Regions from separate parts of the Pararhizobium capsulatum DSM 1112 genome, predicted to be linked through region 1. Evidence: riboswitches for the same ligand, from Rfam matches in the RefSeq annotation. Region 1 holds a riboswitch; each other region holds the start of a gene.
The links. Region 1 has a riboswitch for S-adenosylmethionine ahead of QO002_RS28685 (hypothetical protein). Riboswitches for the same ligand answer to the same signal wherever they lie in the genome.
Positions count from the first base shown of each region.

Region 2: linked by a shared signal. The riboswitch ahead of metA (homoserine O-acetyltransferase MetA) and the one ahead of QO002_RS28685 (hypothetical protein) in region 1 are both predicted to bind S-adenosylmethionine.
Region 3: linked by a shared signal. The riboswitch ahead of QO002_RS04870 (O-succinylhomoserine sulfhydrylase) and the one ahead of QO002_RS28685 (hypothetical protein) in region 1 are both predicted to bind S-adenosylmethionine.

Region 1 is NZ_JAUSVF010000004.1:71,287-75,558, forward strand. It holds gene QO002_RS28680 (calcium-binding protein) at 1-1,180, opposite strand, end outside; gene QO002_RS28685 (hypothetical protein) at 1,600-1,809, opposite strand; SAM-I-IV-variant riboswitch at 2,041-2,143, opposite strand; gene QO002_RS28690 (hypothetical protein) at 2,328-3,341, opposite strand; gene QO002_RS28695 (phosphatase domain-containing protein) at 3,359-3,571, opposite strand; gene QO002_RS28700 (DUF6508 domain-containing protein) at 3,999-4,272, opposite strand, start outside.
Region 2 is NZ_JAUSVF010000001.1:103,626-107,897, forward strand. It holds gene QO002_RS00485 (ABC-F family ATP-binding cassette domain-containing protein) at 1-1,295, shown strand, start outside; SAM riboswitch at 1,347-1,424, shown strand; gene metA (homoserine O-acetyltransferase MetA) at 1,489-2,412, shown strand; gene QO002_RS00495 (aldose epimerase family protein) at 2,559-3,575, shown strand; gene QO002_RS00500 (SDR family oxidoreductase) at 3,609-4,272, shown strand, end outside.
Region 3 is NZ_JAUSVF010000001.1:1,028,118-1,032,389, forward strand. It holds gene QO002_RS04865 (hypothetical protein) at 17-376, opposite strand; gene QO002_RS04870 (O-succinylhomoserine sulfhydrylase) at 529-1,713, opposite strand; SAM riboswitch at 1,757-1,835, opposite strand; gene QO002_RS04875 (2'-deoxycytidine 5'-triphosphate deaminase) at 1,911-3,008, shown strand; tRNA gene QO002_RS04880 (tRNA-Gly) at 3,084-3,154, shown strand; gene QO002_RS04885 (hypothetical protein) at 3,286-3,612, shown strand; gene QO002_RS04890 (DUF1488 family protein) at 3,744-4,010, shown strand; gene QO002_RS04895 (hypothetical protein) at 4,051-4,227, opposite strand; gene QO002_RS04900 (hypothetical protein) at 4,231-4,272, opposite strand, start outside.

The sequences.
Region 1 (4,272 bases):
CAGCCAGCCCGCGCATGTTGTCGGCGCCAACGCCGCCGTTGAGCACGTTGATCCCGGCATTGCCGATGAGCACGTTGCTAAGTGCATTGCCGGTGCCGTTGATATCGGCAGAGCCAGTCAAGGTCAGATTCTCGATACCTGAAAACGAAGCGAGCGAACGTGAAATTGTTGATGTAATGGAGTCAGCGGTCCCCGAGCTATCAATGATTAGGTCGATACCGGAGGCTTCGTTGTCGAGGACGTAGGTGTCATTGCCGTCGCCCCCATCAAGTCTATCGGATCCAGTTCCCCCACTCAGCACGTCGTTTGAAGCGTCAGGCCCACCAAATAAAAAGTCATTTCCGCCGAGGCCAGACAGCGAGTCGCTCCCCCAACTGCCATGTATCTCGTCTTGATCAGCAGTACCAACAAGGCTGTCATTCAGCGCGGTGCCCACCACTAAATTCGCAGTGTTCGAATAGGTGGGGGCAAACAAGAAATAATACGATCCCGTTTCAACAAAGCTATTGCTAGAGACGGTAAACATCACCGTGCTGCTATCGGCGGCAACGAAGGTTCCACTCTCACCGCTAGGCAAGACCTCATAAGAGAGGGTGTCATAGTTGGCGCCCTTTAGTTGCGCGAACAAGTCTGGAACCGCGGACTGGTATTCGTAGTAGTAGCGCTGCCCAGCCACAGTGGAGACGAGAAACCCGTCTTCGTCACCAGCTATTTCCAGCTGACCCGTTACAATCGTGTTGTATGAAAGTGAGGGTGCCGTAGCCCAATTCGCCGAATAGTCGTCCGGAACACCCGATGCGTAAGAGAGTTCGCTCTGGAGGTAGTAAGATCCTACGTTACCTCCGCCAGCAACCTGGACGAAGTGCAGACCAGAAGTGCTTGGAGTGTAGAACAGCGACTCAACAGTGTCTCCAGTTACGGGGACTGTAACCGAAGTTCCTAGAAGGTTTTCCCCGCTTGGGGAATACAATCTGAAAAACGCATCTTCGTTTGATATTCCAGATGGAAAATGATTACCGTTTAGGTAGAAATGATACTCGATACCAGCAACTAGATAAACACCGAATGCATCGAAGTCCAAAACGGATTCTATTGTTCCTGTGGCAGGCGCGCCGTTTGTCAGATAGAGAAAGGTATTTGTGCCGCTAGAACCATCGGCCAGTTGCTCATTGGAACTCATATTCTTCCATTTCGTTGACTAAACGGTTATTCTTGAAACGCTCACGGCGACGTCATCTGTCGCTCCTCGTCTCCAAGGTTGCGACTGTGTGGCTCGACGGGTTGTGTGGGGTCCCCACCCGAAGACAGATATCCTTCAAGTCGGCTCAAATTGGTAGTGGCATTTTCTGACAGCTAAAACCACACGCCTTCGCGCGCGTCTGGCAGAAACGTAAGATAGACTCGCTGCGGCGAGCGAGCTTGCTCATCGTCGCCAATTGATTGCTCTTTGCTGCCGATCAGGGCTCCGCCTACTCCTAACAAGAGCAATCGGACGGTGAGCCGCCCGCCGTTGACAACGCGAGCAACTGTCGTCGCCTTATCCTGCCTATATTTTCTTGTCCTCCTCTCCGCGCCCCGTCCTTTTCGACAAATCGGCAGCTAATTGGTCCATGGCGGCTTCGATTTCGTCCTCGCGTTCAGCGGCCTCGCCGTGCCAATTCTGAACGCCTCGTCTTCCGCCTCCAGCCGGGCTTTCTCCCGGTGATAGGCTTCCGCCCTCCGGGGTACGTTGTAGATCCCCCGCACGATATGCTTCGCGATCGCTTCCGGGCTGTCCCAATCCGGATCGTAGCCTCTCTGTCCGGGCATTATCCTCGCCATTCGCTTGTTCCTTTCTTCAATCACTCGGAAGCAGCGCAAAGTGCCGACTCTGATGTGAACAATCCGTCCAGCATGGGCGACCTGGAAATCCGATTTCCTGAGAAACTGACAACGCGAGGAATGTCGGGGGCATTGGTGGGGATCTTGAATGTGGATTTGGCCATCGTCGTCTCCCTGTTCCGGTTCATCAGGAGCGAGGGCAAGGGACGGTGGTGCAGGATCAGCCCGTTTGGTTGCCGTCTGGCCACATCCCCTTGCGGGTCACCACCTTGCCCGGGCGGGCAGGTTGGCGAGGGCTTTCGCCCCGCTCTTGATGCTGGCCCTGAACATATTCAACGGGGTAGAATTGTCAATCCGGACCTCGGGGCCGTGCGTGAACTCCTTCCCTGGTTGAGCACTGTCCGCACTCGCCGCTGTCATGATGTTACGACGATCCGCAAAGGTGTGGCGGGCGGCCGAACACCCGTCGAGGGAAGACAGTATCAGGCGGTCGGGCCGTGTGACCGTCAGGGAAACTCTTCAGCGGTCGCTAGAATTTCCTTCGAGGGCGTTCCGTAACTTACAAGCTTCACGTCAAGGTCGAAGGTCTCCGTCAATCTGAAGGCTCGCCGCATGGCGCCGTGAATCCAACTTTCGGAGTTGCCGAAAACGCCTCCGCCGAGAAACGTCAGGAAAACGACCTTCGATCCGTCGCGGTGCGCGTTCAGAACCGCAGCCCACAAAGTAGCCTCGTATGCAGCCTCCAGGACCAGTGACGCGAACAATTCCCAAAAAGGAGATCGTACGCCGTAGGCAACCGGGAGCGCCGAGCAGAGCGCTTGTGAAACTTGTGGTCGGTTCGGTCCAACGGCTTCAGTGGCTTCCACACCGCTATGTACCCCGATGCGCAGCTTTCCACGCAGGGTATCGATCTCGTCTGGCGCAAGACTTCGGAGATGTCGAGTGACTGCATCGAGGCCCCGTTCACTGCACAACGCATAGCCGTTCTTCATCGTCCAAAGATCGCTGACGGGAAGTTTGGTCCCAGCACTCAATGCCGCGCCAAGGGCAGCGAGCCCGTCGAGTTGCCTGTTGGCGGTCTGGCCCTCGCCCCCGTCGATTGGAACGAAGTAGTTCCGGTAAATGGTCGCAGCGCCCGCTGCGATCGCGCAAGCCGGCCCTTGGGTATGGTCGTGTTGATATCGGGTCACGCCATCCTCGGGCGTCACCTCTGGCCCCGTCATTTCAAGTAGATTAAACTGTGACGCAACTTGAAACAATGCGCCGGCATTTTCCGGGGCCCGATGCATGCTCCGTACATCGCCGGTCACGACCCTTGTCCGAAGCCGACCCGGCAAGCCGCGGCGAGAGGCTGCCCTCTCGCGCAGATCTTGGAGGGAAATCAGTTCAAGCTTGCCAGCCGCATAGCTGGCACCATTGACCTTCGAGCGTAATCGGCCGTCAACGACCTCAAGCCGGGCACGGGTTTCCTGGTAGCCAGTCTCGGGGAACCCTGTGAGCTGTTCGAACCAATCCATCATCCGTTCCCCCCTTCTTGTTAGGTCTTCGAGCGAATGCCCAGGACGTAGTCTTCTTGATCCGACGTCTCGATTGCCCCCGGACGAACGGCGCGTACTTGCCTGATCGCGGTCGCCGGCTCCATGCCGAGTTCGATGAGAAGACGGGCTCCGATCGTACCGGCCCGTCCGAGGCCGCCGCGGCAGTGAACCACAACATCGCGTCCGCTGCGAACCAGTGCGGATCTGGTCACCGGCAACGTCCCATTGCCGCTCGAACTCTGCGTCCGGCGTCAATACGTCGCCAATCGGCAGGTGGAACCACAGCATTCTTCTGCGAAGGACCTCTTCGCCAAGGTGTTCCACCCGAAGGAGAACCAACTCCTTCTGCTCCACCAAAGTAACGACCGCGGCGGCTCCCCAGTCGCGGATCGCATCGAGATCGATATTCAGATCACGATCCCAATAGCCGCTCATGGCTTGCCGGTCGTATTTCCCCGGACAGAAAGTGATGCCCACACGTCCGAACGTCGGACCTGCAGACACAGCGGCGATCTGCAATGGATGCGTCAAAGATGTTCTTTTCATTCGATGCGCACCTTCTCCGCTATTCGCTCTAGTTAGGGTGGTATCGCTGATCCTTACTGCCAGGGGAGGTTGCCTGACGCCCTGCGCGGTGAGTCAGGTTGAAATTGGTTGATTGAAGAACGCTTTGAGTCGTTCCAGGTCATGTTTGCTGACGTGGACTCCGGTCAGATGGACAATGCCCGATGCCCTGTATCCACCGAACTCTCCTTCCACAGCCAGGCGATTGCCTTTCTGCCCGAGCAAGGCGGTTTGGCCTTTTGTTTTAGTGAGCTGTTTGAAGGTTGCTAGCCCGATCACGACCAAGTGCTGGGGCCGCAGTACTGCAATAATCCTCTGCACTCTTTCGAAACTAAATTTCTCCAGTTCG
Region 2 (4,272 bases), on a different contig from region 1:
GTTTCCTCGAAAAGGTCTCCAATTCCACCGTCTGGCTCGATCGCGGCCAGTCACGCCGTCTCAATCAGGGATTTGCCTTCTTCGAAGCCTGGCGCGACAAGGTGCTGGAAGAGGAAGAGATCGAACAGCACAAGCTCGGCAAGGAAATCGAGCGCGAGGAACACTGGCTACGCTACGGCGTGACGGCCCGGCGCAAGCGCAACATGCGCCGCCTTGGCGCGTTGCAGGATTTGCGTGCCAAACATCGCGGCCATAGCGGCCCGCAGGGCTCGGTCCAGGCGACGGTTTCCGACGCCCGCGAATCCGGTAAACTGGTACTCGAGGCAGACCAGATCACCAAATCCTATGGCGAGCGCACCATCGTCGCGCCCTTCTCGATCCGCGTCCATCGCAGCGATTGCATCGGCCTCGTCGGCCCGAACGGCGCCGGCAAGACGACGCTCCTGAAGATGCTGACCGGCCAGATCAAGCCCGACAGCGGTTGGGTCAAGCTCGGCACGAACCTCGAGATCGCCACGCTCGACCAGCGCCGCGAGGACCTGAACCTTGAGGACACGCTGGCCCACTACCTCACGGACGGCCGCGGCGAAAACCTGCTGGTCAACGGCGAGCAGCGCCATGTCACCGGTTATATGAAGGAATTTCTCTTCCAGCCTGAGCAGGCGCGTACACCGATCAAGAACCTTTCCGGTGGCGAGCGCGCCCGGCTGATGCTGGCGCGCATCCTCTCGCGCCCGACCAACCTTTTGATCCTCGACGAACCGACCAACGACCTCGATATCGAGACGCTGGATCTCCTGCAGGAAATCGTCGCCGGCTTTTCCGGCACCGTGATCCTCGTCAGCCACGACCGTGACTTCCTCGATCGCACCGTGACGTCAACGATCGCGCCCGCCAATCCGGATGCACCGGACGGCCGCTGGATTGAATATGCCGGCGGTTATTCCGACATGATGGCCCAGCGCAGGGGCGCCCAGGACGAAAAGCGCAAGGCCGAAAAGGCCGAAAAAGCGCGTTCCGCACCTTCTACCACCGCCGACACCCCGAAAGCAGCAAGAGGCAAGCTCTCCTTCAAGCAGAAATTCGCACTCGAAAACCTGCCGAAGGAAATGGCGAAGGCCGAGGCGGACATCGCCAAACGCGAAACCGAAATGGCCGACCCCAATCTGTTTTCGAAAAATCCGGCCCGGTTTTCCACACTTGCTGCCGAACTGGAGAAACTGCGCGCCTCTGTCACCAAGATGGAAGAGGACTGGCTGGAACTGGAAATGCTGCGAGAGGAGCTGGAGGGTTAAGCCGCTCCAGCGATTTTTCCGGGCATTGCATTTGCCCGGAAGCAGCGCTATTTAAGCATTCGTGGTGATTTGGCCGGCCGGCTTGCAGCCACGTTAAACAAGTCGCTAAAGGGCCGTGGGTGAAGCGGACCGGTTGCGATATTTTTCGTTGCCGGTTTTTTGTTTTCCGGCTCTTGTTCGTCGAGTGAGAACCATGCCCATCAAGATCCCCGATACGCTGCCCGCTTTCGAAACCCTCACCAAAGAGGGCGTGCGGGTGATGACCGAGACGATGGCTATCCGCCAGGATATCCGCCCTCTGCAGATCGGACTCCTGAACCTCATGCCGAACAAGATCAAGACCGAAGTGCAGATGGCGCGCCTCGTCGGCGCCTCGCCACTGCAGGTCGAGTTTTCCCTGATCCGTCTCGGCGGACACAAGGCGAAGAACACGTCCGAAGAGCACCTGCTTGCCTTCTACGAAACCTGGGAAGAGGTGAAGGCGCGCAAGTTCGACGGCCTGATTATCACCGGCGCGCCTGTGGAATTGCTGGATTATGAGGACGTGACCTATTGGGAGGAGATGAAGCAGATCTTCGACTGGACGCACACCAACGTGCACTCGACGCTCAATATCTGCTGGGGTGCGATGGCGGCGATCTATCATTTCCATGAGGTGCCGAAACATGCCTTGAAGGAAAAGGCGTTTGGCGTCTATCGCCACCACAATCTCAATCCGTCATCCGTCTATCTCAGTGGCTTTTCCGATGACTTCCAGATCCCCGTCTCCCGCTGGACAGAGGTTCGCCGCGCCGATATCGAAAAGGTCGACGGCCTGGAAATCCTGATGGAATCGGACGAAATGGGTGTCTGTTTCGTGCATGAGAAAACCTGCAACCGGCTCTACGTCTTCAACCACGTGGAATATGATTCGACCTCGTTGTCTGACGAATACTTCCGTGATGTCGATGCCGGCGTGCCGATCAAGATGCCGTTCAACTACTTCCCGCATAACGATCCAAGCCTGCCGCCGCAGAACCGTTGGCGAAGCCACGCGCATCTGCTTTTCGGCAACTGGATCAACGACATCTACCAGACCACCCCTTATGAGCTTTCAGCTATCGGCAACGACGACTGAACCGACAGAGGGCAGATATGATGCTCATGAACACCCGGAAACGTTGTGGGTGTTCATGAGCCATGAATTGTATGACTTTTTGGTTGCCGCGCCTTCGGAAATGGCGCAGTTTGCGCCAAACGGGTGCCAGGAGGAGACGCAGGGCCGTGGAAGCATTGAATAAAGAATTCGGCCGACTGCCATCCGGCGAGCCTGTCCATCAGCTGACGATCAAGGGTGGCGGCCTGACGGCCCATATCCTGACCTGGGGCGCCGTGATCCAGGATCTGCGCCTTGAAGGCCACGCGGCGCCGCTCGTGCTCGGCTTCGAGCGCTTTGAGGATTACCTCGCCCATTCCCCCTATTTCGGTGCAACGCCCGGCCGCAACGCCAACCGCATCGGCGGCGGACGCTTCAGCATCGATGGCAACGACTACCAGCTTGAATGCAACGAAAAGGGTGTGACCCACCTGCATGGCGGCAGCGACGGCGTCGCCAAGCAGCTCTGGAGCGTGGTTGAGCACGCACCGGATCGCGTCGTTCTCGAAATCGTCGATCCGGAGGGCCGCGCCGGCTATCCCGGCAACTGCGACATCCGCTGCACCTACGAACTCAAGGACGGCGGCGTCCTTAGCGTCAGCTACGCATCGACAACGGACAAGGCCACCATCGCCAATGTCTGCCAGCACAGCTACTTCAATCTCGACGGCGGCCCCGATGCGCTCGACCACGACATCATGATTGCCGCCGGCCACTATCTGCCGACGGACGAACGGCAGGTGCCGACCGGCGACATCCGCCCGGTGGATGGCACCGCCTTCGATCTGCGCAGCATGACCTCAATGCGCCGGCAGATGGAAGGCGACAAGATCGGCTACGACCACAACTTCTGCCTCTCGCCCGCCCGTGGTCCGAAGCGCTCCGTCGCACTGGTGCGCAGCGTCAATTCGGGTGTCGCATTGGAACTTCGCACCACTGAACCGGGCGTGCAGTTTTACACCGGCTTCAAGATGAAAGTGCCGGTGCCGGGGCTTGAAGGCAAGACATATGGCCCCTTTGCCGGCTTTTGCCTGGAAACCCAGATCTGGCCGGATGCCGTCAACCACTCGAATTTCCCTGAAGGCATCCTTCGCCCGGGCGAGACCCTGCTGCAGGAAACGGATTACGTCTTCAGCCGCAGCTAACGGCAAGGCAGCGTCGATCGGGAGGGGATGGATATGGCAGGCACACGGGATAAATCCGCCGGTGGCATCGCGCTGGTGACAGGGGGCGGCACCGGTATCGGGCGGGCCATCACATCGGCCCTTCTGGCACAGGGCTATACGGTGGTCATCGCCGGACGTCGTACCGATATCCTTGATATCGCAGCCGGTGAGCTTGCGTGGGAAAATCCTGAAAGCACCGTGCGGGCCATTGCGGCCAACATCGGTGATCCGCGCTCCGTCGAGGCGCTGTTTGCGAGGATCTCTGCGGAATTCGGCCGGCTCGACTTGCTCGTCAACAATGCCGGCCGAGGGTTACCGGCCGTCCCGATGGAAGATATTTCCTTCGAGGACTGGAACGACATCGTCGCCGTCAACCTGACGGGCGCTTTCCTGTGCACCCAACAGGCAATGCGCATGATGAAGGCACAGACCCCGCGCGGCGGCCGGATCATCAACAACGGCTCGATCTCGGCCTCGACACCCCGCCCGCTCTCAGCGCCGTATACAGCAACCAAACACGCAATCAGCGGCCTCACCAAATCCACCGCCCTCGACGGCCGCCCCTTTGACATCGCCTGCGGCCAGATCGACATCGGCAATGCCGCGACCGACATGACGGCGCGCATGAGCAAGGGCGTGCTGCAGGCCAACGGCGAGACGGCAGCGGAAGCAACCA
Region 3 (4,272 bases), on a different contig from region 1:
GCCAATGGTGGTTCGGTCAGTGTGTCCGGTCCGTCGGAATTGTCGAGGCCGTTATCGAGACAGGATCGCTGGCTGGAAAAGTGCCTTCGAGCCCCTCGTCGAGTTGCTCCTCCATGGTGCCGGTATCGCCTGCAGCGCGTGCGCTGCGACGAGCTTTCATGGCTTCTTCTGCGCCACCTTCCTTGTCGCCGCCGGAATTGGCGGTGTCCATCAGGACGGATTTGGCCTTTTCGATCGCATTCAGCCGATTGAGACTATCATCAGCGCCGGTGGGCATGGTGACGGATACGACCTCGCCATGATCGCCGACGAATTCAACCGTAAATCCCATCTTGCCACCCTGTTCGGGAATGACCTGTGTGCCGACAACGTGCATGTGAGCCTCCTGTTTGAAATATCTCCTCTCATCAAACGAGAAGCTGGTCTCAATGGTTCCGCGGCAAAGCAGAACGTCGGTAAGACGCACATGAAAACGCCCGCAAGAATGCGGGCGTTTCACGAATCCCTCGAAGGAGCAGCTGTATCTGCTTACGCCTTGACTGACCGCAAGGCCTGCGCGAAGTCTTCAAGCAGATCGGCGCTATCTTCGATGCCAGCGGAGAAGCGGACTGTGCCTGGGGAAATTCCAAGCTCGGTGCGCGCCTCGTCAGAAAGGTTCTTGTGCGTCGTGGTTGCCGGATGGGTGATCAGGCTCTTGGAGTCGCCAAGGTTGTTGGAAATCACGGTGATATCGAGCGCGTTTTGAAGCGCGAAGGCTGCTTCCTTGCCACCCTTCATCTCGAAGCAGACGAGCGTTGAGCCGCCGGTCATCTGGCGCGCGATGATATCAGCCTGCGGATGGTCCTTGCGGCCCGGATAGATCACCTTCGCTATCTGCGGCTGCTCGGCAAGGAAATCGGCGATGCGGGCTGCATTCTCCGTCTGCTGGCGAACGCGCAGCGGCAGCGTCTCGATGCCCTTCAGGAGCGTCCAGGCGTTGAACGGCGAGAGTGCCGGGCCGGTGTGGCGGAAGTAGTCGTGCAGGTTCTCGTTGATCCAGTCTTTGCTCGACAACACGACCCCGCCGAGGCAGCGGCCCTGGCCATCGATATGCTTGGTGGCCGAATAGACGACGACATGGGCGCCGAGTTCCAGTGGTTTCTGAAAAAGCGGTGTCGCAAACACGTTGTCGACGACGACCGTCGCGCCGATCGCATTGGCGATCTTGGCAACACCTTCGATATCGACGACTTCGAGCGTCGGGTTGGTCGGGCTTTCCAGGAATAAGACCTTGGTATTCGGGCGAACGGCAGCTTCCCAGTTGGCGAGATCGCGGCCATCGACCAGCGTGCATTCAACGCCATATCTGGGCGCCAGCGTCTCAACGACATAGCGGCAGGAGCCGAAGAGGGCGCGAGCCGCGACGATATGATCACCGGCCTTGACCTGGCAGAGGATTGCGGCAGAGACAGCGGCCATGCCGGACGCCGTGGCGCGGGCGTCCTCGGCGCCTTCCAGCATGCACATGCGCTTTTCGAACATGTCGTTGGTCGGGCTGCCGTAGCGGGCGTAGATGAACCCGTCGGTCTCGCCCTTGAAGCGTGCCTCAGCCGCTTCCGAGCTGTCGTACACGAAGCCTTGGGTCAGGAAGATGGCTTCAGAGGTTTCGCCGTGGTTCGACCGGGTGGTTCCACCATGAACGAGCTGCGTTGCCGGGCGCCAGTTTTTGCTCATCATTCGTCTCTTTCAAAACAAAAAAACCGGCCGCAAAAGCAAGCCGGTCCGAGACCCGGCCTTTTTAGCTACTTATTTAACGTGGCTGCAAGCCGACCGGCCAAATCACCACGGGATAAAGCTGCAATACTGCCGTTCCCGGCTTGCGTCAATTCCCCAGGTTTGGTTTCTCTGAAGGGAAACCTAATGGAATGTTCATGGCGCGCGAAACAGGAATATTGGCGGACCGGGCGATCGCCGCTCTCTTCGACGAGGGGCGGCTTGCAAGCGAGGCCGCGCTCGATACGGATCAGATCCAGCCCGCCAGTCTCGACCTGCGTCTCGGCTCGAAAGCCTTTCGCGTGCGCGCCAGCTTCATGCCAGGCCCTGGCCATCTCGTCGCCGACAAGCTCGACCGGCTGAAACTTCATGTGATCGATCTTTCGGAAGGCGCGGTGCTGGAGACGGGCTGTGTCTATATCGTTCCCCTAATAGAAAGCCTCGATCTGCCGGCCGTGATGTCTGCCTCGGCCAATCCGAAGAGCTCGACCGGTCGTCTGGATATTTTTACCCGCGTCATCACCGATCGCGCCCAGGAATTCGACAAGATTCCCGCCGGCTACAAGGGGCCGCTTTACCTCGAAATCAGCCCGCGGACCTTTCCGGTCATTGTGCGCCGTGGCTCGCGTCTGTCGCAGATCCGCTTCCGTATCGGCCATGCGCTGTTGACGGAGACCGAGGTGATGGCGCTGCATGAGAGCGATATTCTTGTCGCCAGCGAAACGCCGAATGTCTCGGGTGCCGGCATCGCGCTTTCGATCGATCTGAAGGGTACGGGCGTCGATGGTCTGATCGGCTATCGCGGCAAACACCACACCGCCGTCGTCGATGTCGACAAGAAGGCGGAGCATGGGATCTTCGATTTCTGGGAGCCGCTCTACAGCCGCGGTCGTGACGAGTTGATCCTCGATCCTGACGAGTTCTACATCCTCGTATCGCGCGAAGCAGTCCACGTGCCGCCGCTTTACGCTGCGGAGATGACGCCGTTCGATCCGCTCGTCGGCGAGTTCCGCGTCCATTACGCCGGCTTCTTCGACCCCGGTTTCGGTCATGCCTCTGCTGGTGGGACGGGAAGCCGCGCCGTGCTGGAGGTGCGCAGCCACGAGGTTCCCTTCATTCTCGAGCACGGCCAGATCGTCGGCCGTCTGGTCTATGAGCATATGATGGAGCGCCCGGAGGGTCTTTATGGCCTGCTCGGCACGTCCAACTATCAGGCGCAGGGTCTGAAACTCTCCAAGCATTTTCGCTCGGAATAGGTGTCGGGTCAGACGGTTCCTGAGTGCCCATCACTCTTGACAGCCAGCCGCTGTTGGTGGAAACCTCAAGGTGTTGCGGGTATGATGTAATGGTAGCTTGTCAGCTTCCCAAGCTGATCGCGCGGGTTCGATTCCCGCTACCCGCTCTAGTGAACGCCGTCCCACATACCGCTTGCTAAAGGTTGAACCGAAGCGCATTGTCGCGCCTTCGGCAGCAAATTATACAGGCGCTGCCGCTTGAGGGTCAGATGCCCTCGCCTCAACAAAGGAGGACGATATGTCTTCCAGCCATCACCAAAACTTTCTGAAAACCATGCAGCTCAGATCAATCAGCCGCTCCGCGCCGGCGTTGACCGATGCTGCGGCAGAATTGCATGGCGCGCCCTTGCCTTTTCTTTCGGGTCGGTTTCAGCTCGGTGCCGAAAATGAGCCGATTGTTGTCGGTCTGTCGGTAGGCTCTCAAAACGCGCCTTTGCCTGCCGCTCGCGTGACGTCTTACCCGCCGGCCGGGATAGCAGTTTATAACTGGGCTGATGGGCCTGGGGCCTGGTGGCGGTTTCTTCAACCTTCGCCACCGATGTCACCCACGGAAGAGGGTGTATGAGATGCACAAGGGAACTGCACTTTCCGGGACATTGATGCTCATCATGATCAAGTCATCGCTGGTTTTGTCTCTTATCTTCGTCGCCTATTTCGCATTGAAGTAGGCGCTGCCGCCCAATATCTGGAGCCCCGATGTCACTTTCATTTCCCAATACTGCCCGCAGCTATGATGAAACCCACATGCGCGTTCGCTTTACAGGCTACGACGGCATGTTCGAGGTTAAATGCTTCGTCTCCGTAGACGTGTTTGCCGGAGAACTGGCGCCGCGCACCACGACCGAAAACGCTTATCTGGCGGCATTCGATGGAATGCGTGCGAGGATCATGGAAATTGCAAAATCCGTCTACAGGTCCAAGCGACAGGCGACTATTCTGCTGGACAGGTCGCATTTCCGCTGAAACGCGTGAAACTGTACGGCTGTCACCAAAGGCTCGTCTTTCAAGCGTTCCTGTCGCGTGTTTCGCGCAGTTCCCTCAGGCGGGTTGTTTTTGCCACTTCAGCGGCCTTCTGCGTGCTGATCACGCGGAATGCAACGGCTTTCACCTGATCAAAGTCGCCGATCGCCGACGGACCTTTCGGTCTGCGGGTTTTGTCGAGGATCGCTTTCTGTTCCATGTCTCAATCCTGTCTCTTGATCTGCTTCTTATCCCTGAGGAGCGC